One region of the Streptomyces sp. P9-2 genome, then DNA from elsewhere that is predicted to be linked to it. Evidence: riboswitches for the same ligand, from Rfam matches in the RefSeq annotation. Region 1 holds a riboswitch; each other region holds the start of a gene.

What was found. Region 1 has a riboswitch for cyclic di-AMP ahead of ACQY0Z_RS07875 (M23 family metallopeptidase). Riboswitches for the same ligand answer to the same signal wherever they lie in the genome.
Region 2: it holds a riboswitch for cyclic di-AMP, as region 1 does, so the genes downstream of both, ACQY0Z_RS03155 (C40 family peptidase) here and ACQY0Z_RS07875 (M23 family metallopeptidase) in region 1, are expected to answer to the same signal.
Region 3: it holds a riboswitch for cyclic di-AMP, as region 1 does, so the genes downstream of both, ACQY0Z_RS04085 (transglycosylase SLT domain-containing protein) here and ACQY0Z_RS07875 (M23 family metallopeptidase) in region 1, are expected to answer to the same signal.
Region 4: it holds a riboswitch for cyclic di-AMP, as region 1 does, so the genes downstream of both, ACQY0Z_RS27425 (M23 family metallopeptidase) here and ACQY0Z_RS07875 (M23 family metallopeptidase) in region 1, are expected to answer to the same signal.

What each region holds. Positions count from the first base shown of each region.
Region 1 is NZ_CP192633.1:1,666,336-1,669,506, reverse strand. Features, by position in the region: gene ACQY0Z_RS07880 (PrsW family intramembrane metalloprotease) at 1-214, shown strand, start outside; gene ACQY0Z_RS07875 (M23 family metallopeptidase) at 322-1,344, opposite strand; cyclic di-AMP (ydaO/yuaA leader) riboswitch at 1,357-1,514, opposite strand; tRNA gene ACQY0Z_RS07870 (tRNA-Met) at 1,818-1,891, opposite strand; gene ACQY0Z_RS07865 (dihydrofolate reductase family protein) at 1,955-3,088, opposite strand.
Region 2 is NZ_CP192633.1:690,590-693,760, forward strand. Features, by position in the region: gene pcrA (DNA helicase PcrA) at 1-1,478, opposite strand, end outside; cyclic di-AMP (ydaO/yuaA leader) riboswitch at 1,731-1,867, shown strand; gene ACQY0Z_RS03155 (C40 family peptidase) at 1,892-3,067, shown strand.
Region 3 is NZ_CP192633.1:873,222-876,392, forward strand. Features, by position in the region: gene ACQY0Z_RS04080 (polyprenyl synthetase family protein) at 1-672, opposite strand, end outside; cyclic di-AMP (ydaO/yuaA leader) riboswitch at 1,199-1,369, shown strand; gene ACQY0Z_RS04085 (transglycosylase SLT domain-containing protein) at 1,372-1,845, shown strand; gene ACQY0Z_RS04090 (HAD family hydrolase) at 1,809-2,681, opposite strand; gene fahA (fumarylacetoacetase) at 2,946-3,171, shown strand, end outside.
Region 4 is NZ_CP192633.1:6,069,460-6,072,630, forward strand. Features, by position in the region: gene ACQY0Z_RS27410 (helix-turn-helix domain-containing protein) at 1-329, shown strand, start outside; gene ACQY0Z_RS27415 (DUF6126 family protein) at 326-454, shown strand; gene ACQY0Z_RS27420 (tyrosine-protein phosphatase) at 479-1,276, opposite strand; cyclic di-AMP (ydaO/yuaA leader) riboswitch at 1,797-1,961, shown strand; gene ACQY0Z_RS27425 (M23 family metallopeptidase) at 1,966-2,892, shown strand; gene ACQY0Z_RS27430 (SGNH/GDSL hydrolase family protein) at 3,143-3,171, shown strand, end outside.

The sequences.
Region 1 (3,171 bases):
GAAGGCGGGGGCGGACTTCGTGACGCGGGAGCGGGAGCTGCTGCTGGAGCTGTGGCGCCGGCGCGCGGCGGCCCGCCCCGCGCTGGAGCACGCGGCCCGGCTCACGGCGCCCCCGGTGCCGTACGGCGCGGGGTGGGCGTACGGGCCCATGCCCGCCGTGTGGCCGGCGCAGCCGCCGTACCCGGCGTACGGGGAGAACCCCTACCGCCGCTGAGGAAAGAACCCCGGACATACCGAACCGGCAGCCCTGACGTCGGGGGGTCGTCGTCGGGGCTGCCGGCGTTCACGGCGTCGGCGGCCGGGAGACGGCCGCCGGGTGGTTCAGATGGAAAGGCCCTTGCCGGCCAGCCAGGCGGCCGGGTCGACGCTGCCGGAGCCGGTGTGCACCTCGAGGTGGAGGTGGGCGCCGGTGACGTTGCCGGTGGCGCCGACGCGGCCGATCACGTCGCCGGTGTTGACCTTCTGGCCGACGCTGACGTTGATCGACGACTGGTGGGCGTACCAGACCTCGGTGCCGTCGTCGAGGGTGAGCACGGTCTTGTAGCCGTACGAGCCGTCCCAGCCGGCGGAGGTGATCGTGCCGGTGTGCACCGCCTTGATCAGGGTGCCGGTGGGGGCGGCGAAGTCGAGGCCCGTGTGGTAGCCGGAGGACCAGTAGGCGCCGGCCTGACCGAAGGTCGAGGTGATGGTGTACGAGGAGGTCGGCAGCGCGTACTGCTTGGCCAGCTCGGCGAGGCGCTCGGCCTCGGCCTTCTTCGCGGCCTCCTCCTCCGCCTTCTTCTTGGCGGCCTCGGCCTTCTCCTTGGCCTCCTTCTCCGCCTTGGCGGCGGCCTCGGCGGCCTCCTTCTCGGCGGCGGCGAGGGCGGCGGCCTGCGCCTTGTTCTGCGCCTGGCCCTGCTGCTGCTCGACCTGGGCCATGATGCGGGCGCGCAGCGCCTCGCCGGCGTCGGCGGCGCCCTCCTCGGCGCCCGCGTCGGCGGCGGCCATCCGGCCGATGTCGCTGAGGGGGGTGCTGGAGCCCTTCGGTGTTTCCTCGTCGGAGATGAGGGAACCCACGTTGGGCAGGTCGGGCATGGAGATGGAGACGGGCGGCTTGCCGGTCTGGGCGCTGGCCATGCCGCCGGCGCCGACGGCGGCTATGACGCCGACGCCCAGGACGGTGGAGCTGCGGGCGAGTCCGCCTCCGCGCTGCTTGGCGACGCGGTGCCGGCCGCGCACGGGCCGGACGGACTCCGCGGTGGGGTTCCACTCCTCGAAGGGGCCCTCTTCGGCGCCGGGGGCGCCGTAGGCGAAGGTGTCGCTCGGCTTGAACGGGGCCTCGGGGGCAGGCGGGTTGGACGCCACGTGGGCGCGCTCCTTTCCTTCCTTCTTCGCCTACCGGGTTAGCTGACGGGTTCGGAGCAGGAAGGTCTCCTACGCGCGTATACGAACCGTGTTCCCACGGCGGTATCCGCCCGATTCACCCCATGGTGGTGGTTCCCCGGTTCCCTTGCGGGATTCGGCGCGTGCGCACGGAGCCGACTTCTGTGACGGCTGGGACGACCGCGCTGCGTTATCGAACGTTAATAGACGCGGGGGCCGGATTCCAAGCCGTTCCTCTTGATCGTTAACGATTTCCGCACGGACTTAAGCACCATGAGCGGGCGAAAACGGGCGAGTTGACCGGGCGTCCGACGACCCGTCGAATCTGACGGTGCCTCAGTTGTTATGCGCTGCGGCGCCGTTCGCTCACTGTGCGTGAAAGGCGGGGCGGCGGTGGTGTCGTGGAGAAACACCGAGGGCCGGAACCCTTTCGGATTCCGGCCCTCGGCCTTCAGTAGCGGGGACAGGATTTGAACCTGCGACCTCTGGGTTATGAGCCCAGCGAGCTACCGAGCTGCTCCACCCCGCGTCGGTGAACACCAGTGTACGGCATCCGCGGGGTGCTCCGCACATCCCTTCCCTGTGGGTGCGTTCAACCGCCCAGCAGGTGCGCGTTCGGCGCTTTCGCAAGCTGCTCGAACTCCGGCAGCACCACCACCGTGGCGCCCCCCTCGGCCAGTACGGCGCTGCCGTCGGCGTCCGTCACGAAGGTGTCCGGCTCCCGCCAGGCGGTGACCACCCGGCGCACCCCCGCGTCCAGGATCAGCCGCGCGCAGGGCGCCGGCCGGGACGCGCGGCGGGCGCACGGCTCCAGGCTGGAGTAGACGGTGGCGCCGGCCAGCCGCGGGTCGGTGGGGTCGGCCTTGGCGAGCGCGGCCTCCTCCGCGTGCACCACGGGGTCGTCGCCCTCACGGGAGTGGCCCCGCGCCAGCTCGGTGCCGTCGGCGGCGACCACGACCGCGCCGACGCTGAACGCGGTCTCGGAGGGCGGGCACCGGGCGGCCAGCTCGCAGGCGAGGGCGAGCCAGTGGCGGTCGGCGGCGGACGGCAGCGGACCGGTGCCCGGCGCGGTGGGCTCGTAGCGCATCAGGACGACGTCGCCGATCGGCCGGGTCTCGACCAGGCGCAGCCGTCCGCCCTGGTAGGCGCCGGGGCCGAACAGGCGGGGGGCGTCCGGGTCGCCGACGAACAGCGGGGCGAGGACGAGCTGGATCTCGTCGGCGAGGCCCTCGGTCATCAGCTGGGTGTGGATCCGCCCGCCGCCCTCCACCATCAGCCGCCGCACCCCGCGCGCGTCGTGCAGGTGCTCCAGCACCCGCCGCCAGTCCAGGGCGTCGCCGAGCGGCACGACGTCGGCGGCGATGCCCAGGGCGCGGGCCCGTTCGGCGCCCTTGTCGGTGGTGTAGAGCACCTTCTCGCCGCCGGTGTGCCAGAAGCGGGCCGTCGGGTCGAGGTCGCCGGAACCGCTCACCGTGACCTTCAGCGGGTACTCCGGCAGGCCGTCGGCGACCCGGGCGGCGCGGCGCCCGGGCGAGTTGACCAGCAGCCGGGGGTTGTCGGCGCGGATCGTGCCGGCGCCGACCAGGATGGCGTCCACGGACGCCCGTACCTCGTCGACCCGGTCGAAGTCGGCCGGGCTCGACAGCAGCAGCCGCTCCGGGCCGGTGTCGTCCAGGTAGCCGTCGAGGGAGACGGCGGCGGACAGCAGGACGTGCGGGTACGGCATCGGCGGGCTCTCCCGGGTGCGGGCGGCGGCGGGACCGCTGCGCGGTCCGTCCCCAGTCTGGCAACCCGTGCGGCCGGGGGCGG
Region 2 (3,171 bases), 980 kb from region 1:
ACGTTGAGGATGCGGCGCAGCGGCACCGAGTCCTCGGGGTTGGCCAGCACCCGCAGGTAGGCCAGGACGTCCCGGACCTCCTTGCGCTCGTAGAAGCGCACGCCGCCGACGACCTTGTAGGGCAGGCCGACGCGGATGAAGATCTCCTCGAACACACGGGACTGCGCGTTGGTCCGGTAGAAGACGGCGACGTCGCCGGCCTTGGCCTCGCCCGCGTCCGTGAGGCGGTCTATCTCGTCGGCGACGAACTGCGCCTCGTCGTGCTCCGTGTCGGCGACGTAGCCGGTGATGAGCGCGCCGGTGCCGGCGTTGGTCCACAGGTTCTTCGGGCGGCGGGACTCGTTGCGCTCGATGACGGCGTTGGCGGCGGAGAGGATCGTCTGCGTGGAGCGGTAGTTCTGCTCGAGCAGGATCGTCGTCGCGTCCGGGTAGTCCTCCTCGAACTGGAGGATGTTGCGGATGGTCGCGCCGCGGAAGGCGTAGATGGACTGGTCGGCGTCGCCCACCACGCACAGCTCGGCGGGCGGCACCTCGGCCTCCGGCGGCACGTCGACGGGGTGCTCGGAGGCGCCCCCGACCAGCTCGCGCACCAGGGCGTACTGGGCGTGGTTGGTGTCCTGGTACTCGTCGACCAGGACGTGCCGGAAGCGGCGGCGGTAGTGCTCGGCGACGTCCGGGAAGGCACGGAGCAGGTTGACCGTCGTCATGATCAGGTCGTCGAAGTCCAGCGCGTTCGCCTCGCGCAGGCGCGACTGGTAGAGCGCGTAGGCCTGGGCGAGGGTCTTCTCGAACCCGTCCGTGGCCTGCGCGGCGAAGTCCTCCTCGTCGATCAGCTCGTTCTTCAGGTTGCTGATCTTCGCGCTGAAGGACTTCGGCGGGAAGCGCTTGGGGTCGAGGTCCAGGTCGCGGCAGACCAGGGCCATCAGACGCTTGGAGTCGGCGGCGTCGTAGATCGAGAAGGACGACGTGAAGCCGAGCCTCTTGGACTCGCGGCGCAGGATGCGCACGCACGCGCTGTGGAACGTCATGACCCACATCGCGTTCGCCCGGGGCCCGACGAGCTGCTCGACGCGCTCCTTCATCTCGCCCGCGGCCTTGTTGGTGAAGGTGATCGCGAGGATCTGGCCCGGGTGGACGTCCCGCTCGGCGAGCAGGTAGGCGATGCGGTGGGTGAGCACACGGGTCTTGCCGGACCCGGCACCGGCGACGATGAGCAGCGGGGAGCCGGAGTGCACGACCGCGGCGCGCTGGTTGTCGTTCAGCCCCTCGAGCAGCGCGGCGGAGTCGATCACCGGCCGCGGGGCGCCGTCCCGGTAGTAGGAGTCCCGCTCCGGGGGCACGTCGAACTTCCCGCCGAACAGGTCGTCCGGCAGGGGCTCCGGGGCGTGCTCGTCCTCGGGCGGCGGCGGGGGCTCGTCCGCCGGGCCGCGCTGGGCCTGGAGGTCCGCCAGGAAGCTGTCGTCAAAGAGGCTGCTCATCGCTCTCCGAGTCTAGGGCGCTCCACCGACAACCCGGGCCCGCCCCGGGAACATCCCCCGGCCCCTCGCGGGGGCGCCCCGGCGGGCACCCTCCACGGTCAGCGCCTCACCGTGCGTGACATCCCCAAGAAGGTCACGAAAATGTATCGGGCATATCACCCATCAACCTTCACAAGGACCACACCAGTTGGCTACCGTGCCGTCCGGGCCGCTCGTCCCCCGCCGGCGAACCTCGCCGGGCCGCGCGGCCCCCGCCGAGTCCGTCACTGTCCGCCAGGGCAGCCGGAGCCGGGGACCCACCGAGACTTGGGGTGAATCGGCCCACTCTTCGGAGAGGCCGTAGGGCAACCCTTCCACCCGCCCGAACCCGACAGCTAACCCGGTAGGCGGAGCACCGGAAGGAGTCGCCTCCCTTGGCGTCGCACCGCAAGTCGCGCACCCCCGGCACGCGCGTGGCAGGCATACGCACCCCGGCCCTCGCCACGGCCGCGCTCACCTCTGTGGCCCTGCTCTCCCAGACGGCCAACGCCTCTCCCGGCGAGGACCGGCCGAGCCTGGAGGAGGTGGAGAAGAAGGTCGGCGACCTCTACCGGCAGGCCGAGTCGGCGACCGAGAAGTACAACGCGGCCAAGGAGAAGACCACCAAGCAGCGCAAGCGCGTCGACACCCTCCTCGACGACGTGGCGCAGCGCACGCAGAAGCTGAACGAGGCGCGCGCCGAGCTGGGCTCCTACGCGGCTGCCCAGTACCGCACCGGCGCGGGCATGCCCGACACCGCGACGTTCCTGCTCGCGGAGACCCCGCAGGACATCTTCGACCAGCGTCAGGTGCTGGACCGGATGACCGGCCGCCAGAAGGCGGCGGTCGACGACTACGTCACCCAGCAGACCGAGACGATGAAGAAGCGGCAGGAGGCCACCGAGAGCCTCCAAACGCTCACCGAGACGCAGGGCGACCTGAAAACGGCGAAGGCCACCGTCCAGAAGAAGCTCGCCGACGCGCGCGAACTGCTGTCGAAGCTGACCGCCGAGGAGAAGGCGCGGCTCGCCGCGATCGAGAAGCGCAAGCAGGAGGCGGCCGCCCGCAAGGCCGCGGAGCTGGCCCGGCAGCAGGCGGAGCAGGAGCAGGCCCGCGAGGAGGCCGCGCAGCAGGGCGGCGGCACCTCGGAGGGCACCGGGTCCGGATCCGGGTCCGGCTCGACCGAGACCCCGCCCGCCGACTCGTCGTACGGCACCAAGGCCGAGAAGGCCCTCGCCTTCGCCCGCGCGCAGATCGGCAAGCCGTACGTCTGGGGCGCGACCGGTCCCGGCTCCTACGACTGCTCGGGGCTGACCCAGGCCGCCTGGAAGGCCGCCGGCGTCTCCCTCCCGCGCACCACCTACGACCAGGTGAACGCCGGCACCACCGTCCCGGTGTCCCAGGCGCAGCCCGGTGACCTGGTCTTCTTCTACGACGACGTCACCCACGTGGGTCTCTACATCGGCAACGGCATGATGATCCACGCCCCGAAGCCGGGCACGTACGTCCGCGAGGAGTCGATCTTCTACGACGGCGACTCCGCGATCCACAGCATCGTCCGGCCGGCCTGACGGCACGGGCGCACAGGACGCAGAGGACGCAGAGGGCGCACATACGAAAACCGCCGACCGGGCCGGAGAGGCTCGGTCGGCGGTTCCGTGTCGAGGGCGGGCCC
Region 3 (3,171 bases), 790 kb from region 1:
GTCGAGGACGTCGTCGGCGAGCTGGAAGGCGACGCCGAGCCGCTCGCCGTACTGGGTGAGGACGTCGACGACGGTCTCGTCGGCGCCGGACATCATCGCGCCGAAGCGGCAGGAGACGGCGACGAGGGAGCCGGTCTTGCCGCCGAGCACGTCCAGGTAGTGGTCGACCGGGTCGCGGCCGTCCTGAGGGCCCGCGGTCTCCAGGATCTGGCCGGTGACCAGCCGCTCGAACGCCTCGGCCTGCACCCGCACGGCCTCCGGGCCGAGGTCGGCCAGGATGTGGGAGGCGCGGGCGAAGAGGAAGTCGCCGGTGAGCACGGCGACCGAGTTGCCCCAGCGGGCGTTCGCGCTCGCGACCCCGCGGCGCACCTCGGCCTCGTCCATCACGTCGTCGTGGTACAGCGTGGCCAGGTGGGTGAGCTCCACCACGACGGCCGACGGCACGACGCCGGGCGCGTAGGGGTCGCCGAACCGGGCGGCCAGCATGACGAGCAGCGGGCGGAACCGCTTGCCGCCGGCCCGCACCAGGTGCTGCGCGGCCTCCGTGATGAACGGCACCTCGCTCTTGGTGGCTTCGAGCAGCCCTTCCTCGACAGCCGTCAATCCGGCCTGGACATCGGCTTCCAGAGCCTGGTCCCGCACGCTCAGCCCGAACGGCCCGACGACGGTCACGAGGGGTCTCCTGTCTGCTGGTGTCTGCTGGCGGTTACACGGTTTGTCGATAGGTCGCTGCCACCACTCGAGTCAGCGTATCCGGTCAGGTTTCGATCACCGCCAGGGCCCGGGGTCACAAGCAGGGCGATACGGGATCAGAAGCGGAGTGTTTTTGTTCGGCTGATAACAACGGACATACCTCAGCTTCCCGGACACAGTGACCCCTGAACCATCCTGCCCCACCCCTGGGTCCGATTTGCCGTTATTGGTGAGCGAATTCCCCTTGGCCACAAATGCGCTCGGGGTCGCCGTTCCGTGAAGTGAGTCACGCGCCGGGCGATCACCGGGACACCCTCGCACACCCCCGTCCTTCCGCTCCACGCAACGGAGTTGACGCTTGGCGACCGCAAAGGATCAAACGTTCAAAAACACCCATCTCAAGATCAAACGGGGTGTTGCGTGATCGTCGCACTTGTTCCCGACATCTGCTCTCGCATACGTTCCGGGCCTGCCGGGTGGACGCCTAGTCCTGCCGCCACCCGCATCACACCCGACGACCAACTCACGCACGGCAGGAGCGGGGGACCCAGGTAAGCCGCCGTACCGGACACCACGCCGGGACGGCTCGGGGTGAAGCCATGCCCGCAGGGGCACGGCCGGGCACTCTCCCGCCCGAACCCGACAGCTCACCTCGCAGGCGTAGGAGAGGACCCAGACATGCCCGCTTTCGCTTCGCCCCGTCGCCTCGTCCGCACCCTTGCCGTCGCCGGCACCGGCGTCGCCGTGGTCGCGCTGCCGCTGTTCGGGGCCACCAGCGCCTCCGCGGCCCCCTCGGCCCAGGCCACGACCGCCGCCTCCACGACCGCGTACCCGGACAACCTCGACGGCTGGATCCGCGAGGCGATGGACATCATGGCGCAGAACGGCATCCCCGGCTCCTACGACTCCATCCACCGCAACATCATGCGGGAGTCGTCCGGCAACCCGGCCGCCATCAACCTGTGGGACTCCAACGCCGCGAAGGGCACCCCGTCGAAGGGCCTGCTGCAGGTCATCGACCCGACCTTCCAGGCGTACCACGTGCCCGGCACCGCCTTCGACCCGTTCGACCCGGTCGCCAACATCGCCGCGGCCTGCAACTACGCCGCCGACCGCTACGGCTCGATCGACAACGTCTTCGGCGCGTACTGAGCCGACCTCTGACGGCCGACACCGGCCACCTGCCCGAACAGTCGCTCGAGGACGACGGCCACGCCGTCGTCCTCGTTCGACAGGGTGACCTCGTCGGCCACCGCCTTCAGCTCCGGATGCGCGTTGGCCATGGCGACGCCGTGGCCCGCCCACCGGAACATGGGGACGTCGTTCGGCATGTCCCCGAAGGCGATCGTGTCCTCGGGGCGCAGCCCCAGGTGCTCGGCGGCCAGCGCCAGCCCCGTCGCCTTGGTGACCCCGCACGGCTGGAGCTCCACCGTGCCCGGCCCCGACATGGTGACCGTGGCCAGCGAGCCGACCACGGAGCGGGCCGCCGCCGCCAGCGCGTCGTCCGACAGCGCCGGGTGGCGCAGCAGCACCTTGCTGATCGGCTTCGCCCACAGGTCGTCGCGCCGCTCCACCCGCACCGACGGCAGCGTCGGGTGCGGCATCCGGTAGCCCTGCTCGATCAGCGTCAGCCCGTCGACCCCGTCCTGGTCGACCGCGGCGTACACCTCCCCCACCTCGGCCTCGATCTTGCCGAGCGCGGTCTCCGCCAGCTCCCGGTCCAGCCGGACCGACCACAGCATCCGCCCCGCGGCGGCGTCGTAGACCTGCGCCCCCTGTCCGCACACCGCGAGCCCCGTGCAGCCGAGGTCGTCGAGAAGCGGCCGCACTCTGGGGGCCGGCCGGCCCGTCACCACGAGGTGCCGGGCACCGGCCCGTCCGGCCCGGGCGAGGGCGGCGAGGGAGCGGTCGGAAAGGGTGTCGTCACCGCGCAGCAGCGTCCCGTCCAGGTCGGTGGCGATGAGAGAACAATCGGTGGGTGCGGCCATGATCAGAGAATACGGACAAGAGGACCGTCCGATTCACCACGCCCGTATGCCCTCGCATTGGGTGCGTTTTGCTGTCCTCTGCCGCCGGATCGCGACCGGATGAGAGCTGTTTCCCCGTGTGACCGGAACACCGAGCGCTCCACCGGACCCGGCCTCGGGAAGTCGTCCCCTGTAACAGGAGACCGCCGGGACGCGACCCCGTAACGTGTGGCTCGGCCACGGACACGTGGCCCACCCGCGCACACGAAAGCGAGGCAGCACCCGATGCCCCCCTTCGATGTCCCCGAGGGCGACCCCTTCGGCCCGCACAACCTGCCGTACGGCGTCTTCTCGCTCCCCGGTTCGGCGGAGCGCACCGTGGGCGTCCGGCTGGGCGACCACGTCCTCGACGCCGGCGCGGCGGCACACGCCCTGGGCTCCCCCTACGCCTCCCTGCTCGCCTGCCCCACCCTCAACCCGCTGCTGGCGGCGGGCCGCACGGCCTGGTCGG
Region 4 (3,171 bases), 4.4 Mb from region 1:
CCGGCGGCTGGACGTACTGGCAGGCCGGAGCCGCCGGACGCGGCATGCAGGCGCTGCGGGTCCATGTGCCGCACGGCTCCCAGGGCGACATCGTCCGCGTCCACCCCGGCGAGGAGTGGCTGTACGTCCTCAAGGGACGGCTGCGGCTGCGCCTCGGGGACACCCTGCACCGGCTGTCCCCGGGCGACAGTGCCCACTTCGACTCGCTGACCCCGCACCGCATCGCCGCTCAGGACCCCGACGGGGTCGAGCTGCTGTTCGTACACACCCTGCTGCAGAGTCCCACGGCCACCCTGTGCCTGGGCCCGACCCTTGGAGAGACCCCGTGAGCGGCAAGGACATGGAGGAGAAGTTCCCCCGGGCCCTGTGGGTCCGGCTGTTCGTCTACATCGTCGTCGGACACGTCTTCGCGGCCTTCATCTACTTCCTCTTCGAGATCGCGCCGAAGAAGTAGCGGCCCCCCGGTGGGGGTCGGGTGTCAGTCGAGCAGGCGCTCGCGCAGCCGCTCCCGGTGGGCCGGGGTGAGCCCGAGCCCCTGCTCCAGGTAGGCGTCCACGCCGCCCCAGGTCTCCTCGACCGTTTCGAAGGCGGCCGCCAGATACTCCTCGCGCGCGTCGAAGAGCGGGCTGAGCAGCTCCATCACCTCGGGGGAGTAGGCCTCGGCGGAGCTGCCGCTGCGCCGCACCTTGTAGCGGCGGTGCTTGGCGTTGGACTTCAGGTAGTCCTCGACGATCGCGTCGCGCTCCACGCCCACGGCGAGCAGCGTCACCGCCACCGACAGGCCCGCGCGGTCCTTCCCGGCCGCGCAGTGCATCAGTGTGGGCACGCTGTCCTCGGCGAGCGCGCGCAGCACCTGGGAGTGCTCGGAGGTGCGCTCTTTGATGATCATGCGGTACGAGGTGATCATCCGGTCGGCGCCCTGGCCGTCGGCGAGGATCGCGCGCAGCTGGTCCAGGTCGCCGTCGCGCACCATCTTCCAGAACTCCGCGCCGTCGGCCGGGTCGCTCAGCGGCAGGTTGACGTTGCGCACGCCCGGCAGCGTGACGTCCGGGCCCTCCAGCTTCTGGTCGGCCGCGTTACGGAAGTCGAACACGGTGTGCAGACCGAGCGAGGCCAGGAAGGCGGCGTCCTCCGCGGTCGCGTGGGCGAGGTGACCGCTGCGGAACAGCACCCCGTGCCGCACCCGCCGGCCGTCCATCGTGGGCAGCCCGCCCACGTCGCGGAAATTGCGCACCCCGGTCAGCTGGGGCTCGGTCGACGGGATCTCCTGCGTCACGGACGGCTCCTCCCACTCCGCGCCGTCGCCGCGGCTCGTCGACGGGCACCACTCGACGATACGACATGCCTGCCTGGGGCAATGAGTTGTCGGCGGTCTCCGCGACGTTGGATTGTGTCGCTTTTTGTTTGTTCATGAGAGACGGATTGCAGGCCGGTCTCGCCAAGATCGAGATGTCGCGATTGCGTCACCTGTCCCGTCCGTCATGAATGCAAAACGGGCGATCTGTCCGATTGGGGAGCTTGAGGAGAACGTGCCCCCATAGGGAGGGAATTGAGGAGGGGTCGCGTGAGCATCGTCATATCGGTGACCGTACGCTGTCGCCATGTCCACGTAATCCCCTTGCATGACAAGGGAATTCGCCCGCGCGACGCTCACGAGATCGACGCACGGTGACGTCATTTCCCCCTTTCGATCACGGAAAAAGCGGGTTCGCGGGAACACCCGCTTGTTTCGCCGCGTCGCGGTCGCTTACGTTCCCAACCGATCCGGACGGACGCCTAATCCTGCCGCCGCCCGGAGCCCGCACACACTGACCCGACGTACGGCAGGAGCGGGGGACCCACAGGTACAACTGCCTGTTCCGGGCCCCGGAAACAGGCTTGGGGTTAAGCCGCGCAGCAACGCGGCCGGACATCTCCAGTCCGCACCCGACAGCTCACCTCGTAGGCGCCGGAGAGGAATTCGACATGCCCGCGAAGGGTAAGCACCGCCGCACCAAGGCTCAGCGTTTCACCCGCTCCATCGCCGTCGCCGGAACCGGTGGCGCCGCTCTCGCCCTGCCGTTCCTCGGCGCCGCCGGCGCCCACGCCGCGACGCCGCAGTCCGCCCCCGAGGCCTCGGTCCAGTCGCTGTCCGTCACCGGTCAGCAGGCCAAGGCCGACAAGAACGGCGAGACCCGCACGTACACCGTGAAGGCCGGCGACTACCTCGCCAAGATCGCCGAGGCCGAGCACGTCGACGGTGGCTGGAAGCAGCTCTACGCGGACAACCGCGAGGCCGTCGGTGACGACCCGTCGCTCATCCACCCGGGTCTGAAGCTCTCGATCGACGGCAAGGCCGCCGCCAAGAGCGCGCCGCAGCAGTCCACTTCGCCGCAGACCGCCAAGCCCGCCGCGCCCAAGGCCGAGAAGCCGGCCGAGCAGCCCGCGCAGAAGGCCGCCGAGGAGACCTCCTCCGACGAGGCGTCCGCGCAGACCGCCCCCGCCTCCGGCTTCACCTCCCCGGTGCCCGGCGGCGGCATCGGCACCGCCTACAAGGTGGCCGGCAGCATGTGGTCCAGCGGCTACCACACCGGTGTCGACTTCAGCGTCCCGACCGGCACCTCCCTGAAGGCCGTCGGCGCCGGCACCGTCGTCTCCGCCGGCTGGGGCGGCGCGTACGGCAACCAGGTCGTCATCCAGCTGAACGACGGCCACTACGCCCAGTACGCCCACCTTTCCTCGCTGTCCGTCTCGGCGGGCCAGACGGTGAGCGCCGGCCAGCAGGTCGGTCTCTCCGGTGCGACCGGCAACGTGACCGGCCCGCACCTGCACTTCGAGATCCGCACCAGCCCGGACTACGGCTCGGACGTGGACCCGATCTCGTACCTGCGCGGCAAGGGCGTCTCCATCTGACACCCGAGCGGCACCCTTCCTGACACGCACGCCTGAGGCCGGACCCCGATCCACGGGGCCCGGCCTCCGGTGTGTCAGCGTCCGTGTCCGGGCACGTGTCCGCGCCGGGCCGTACCTATTCCTGGCTTGGCCAAACCTTGAAGTGGCTTATCTCACCGCGCGTCAACCCCCGCCTACGGTCGCGTAGGTCACATCCGAAGGTGAATCATGTCCGGCTGTGGCAGACGATTCGAAGAGTGACAAGGCAACAGTGATCGGGTCGTACGTGGCGGTGGGGGA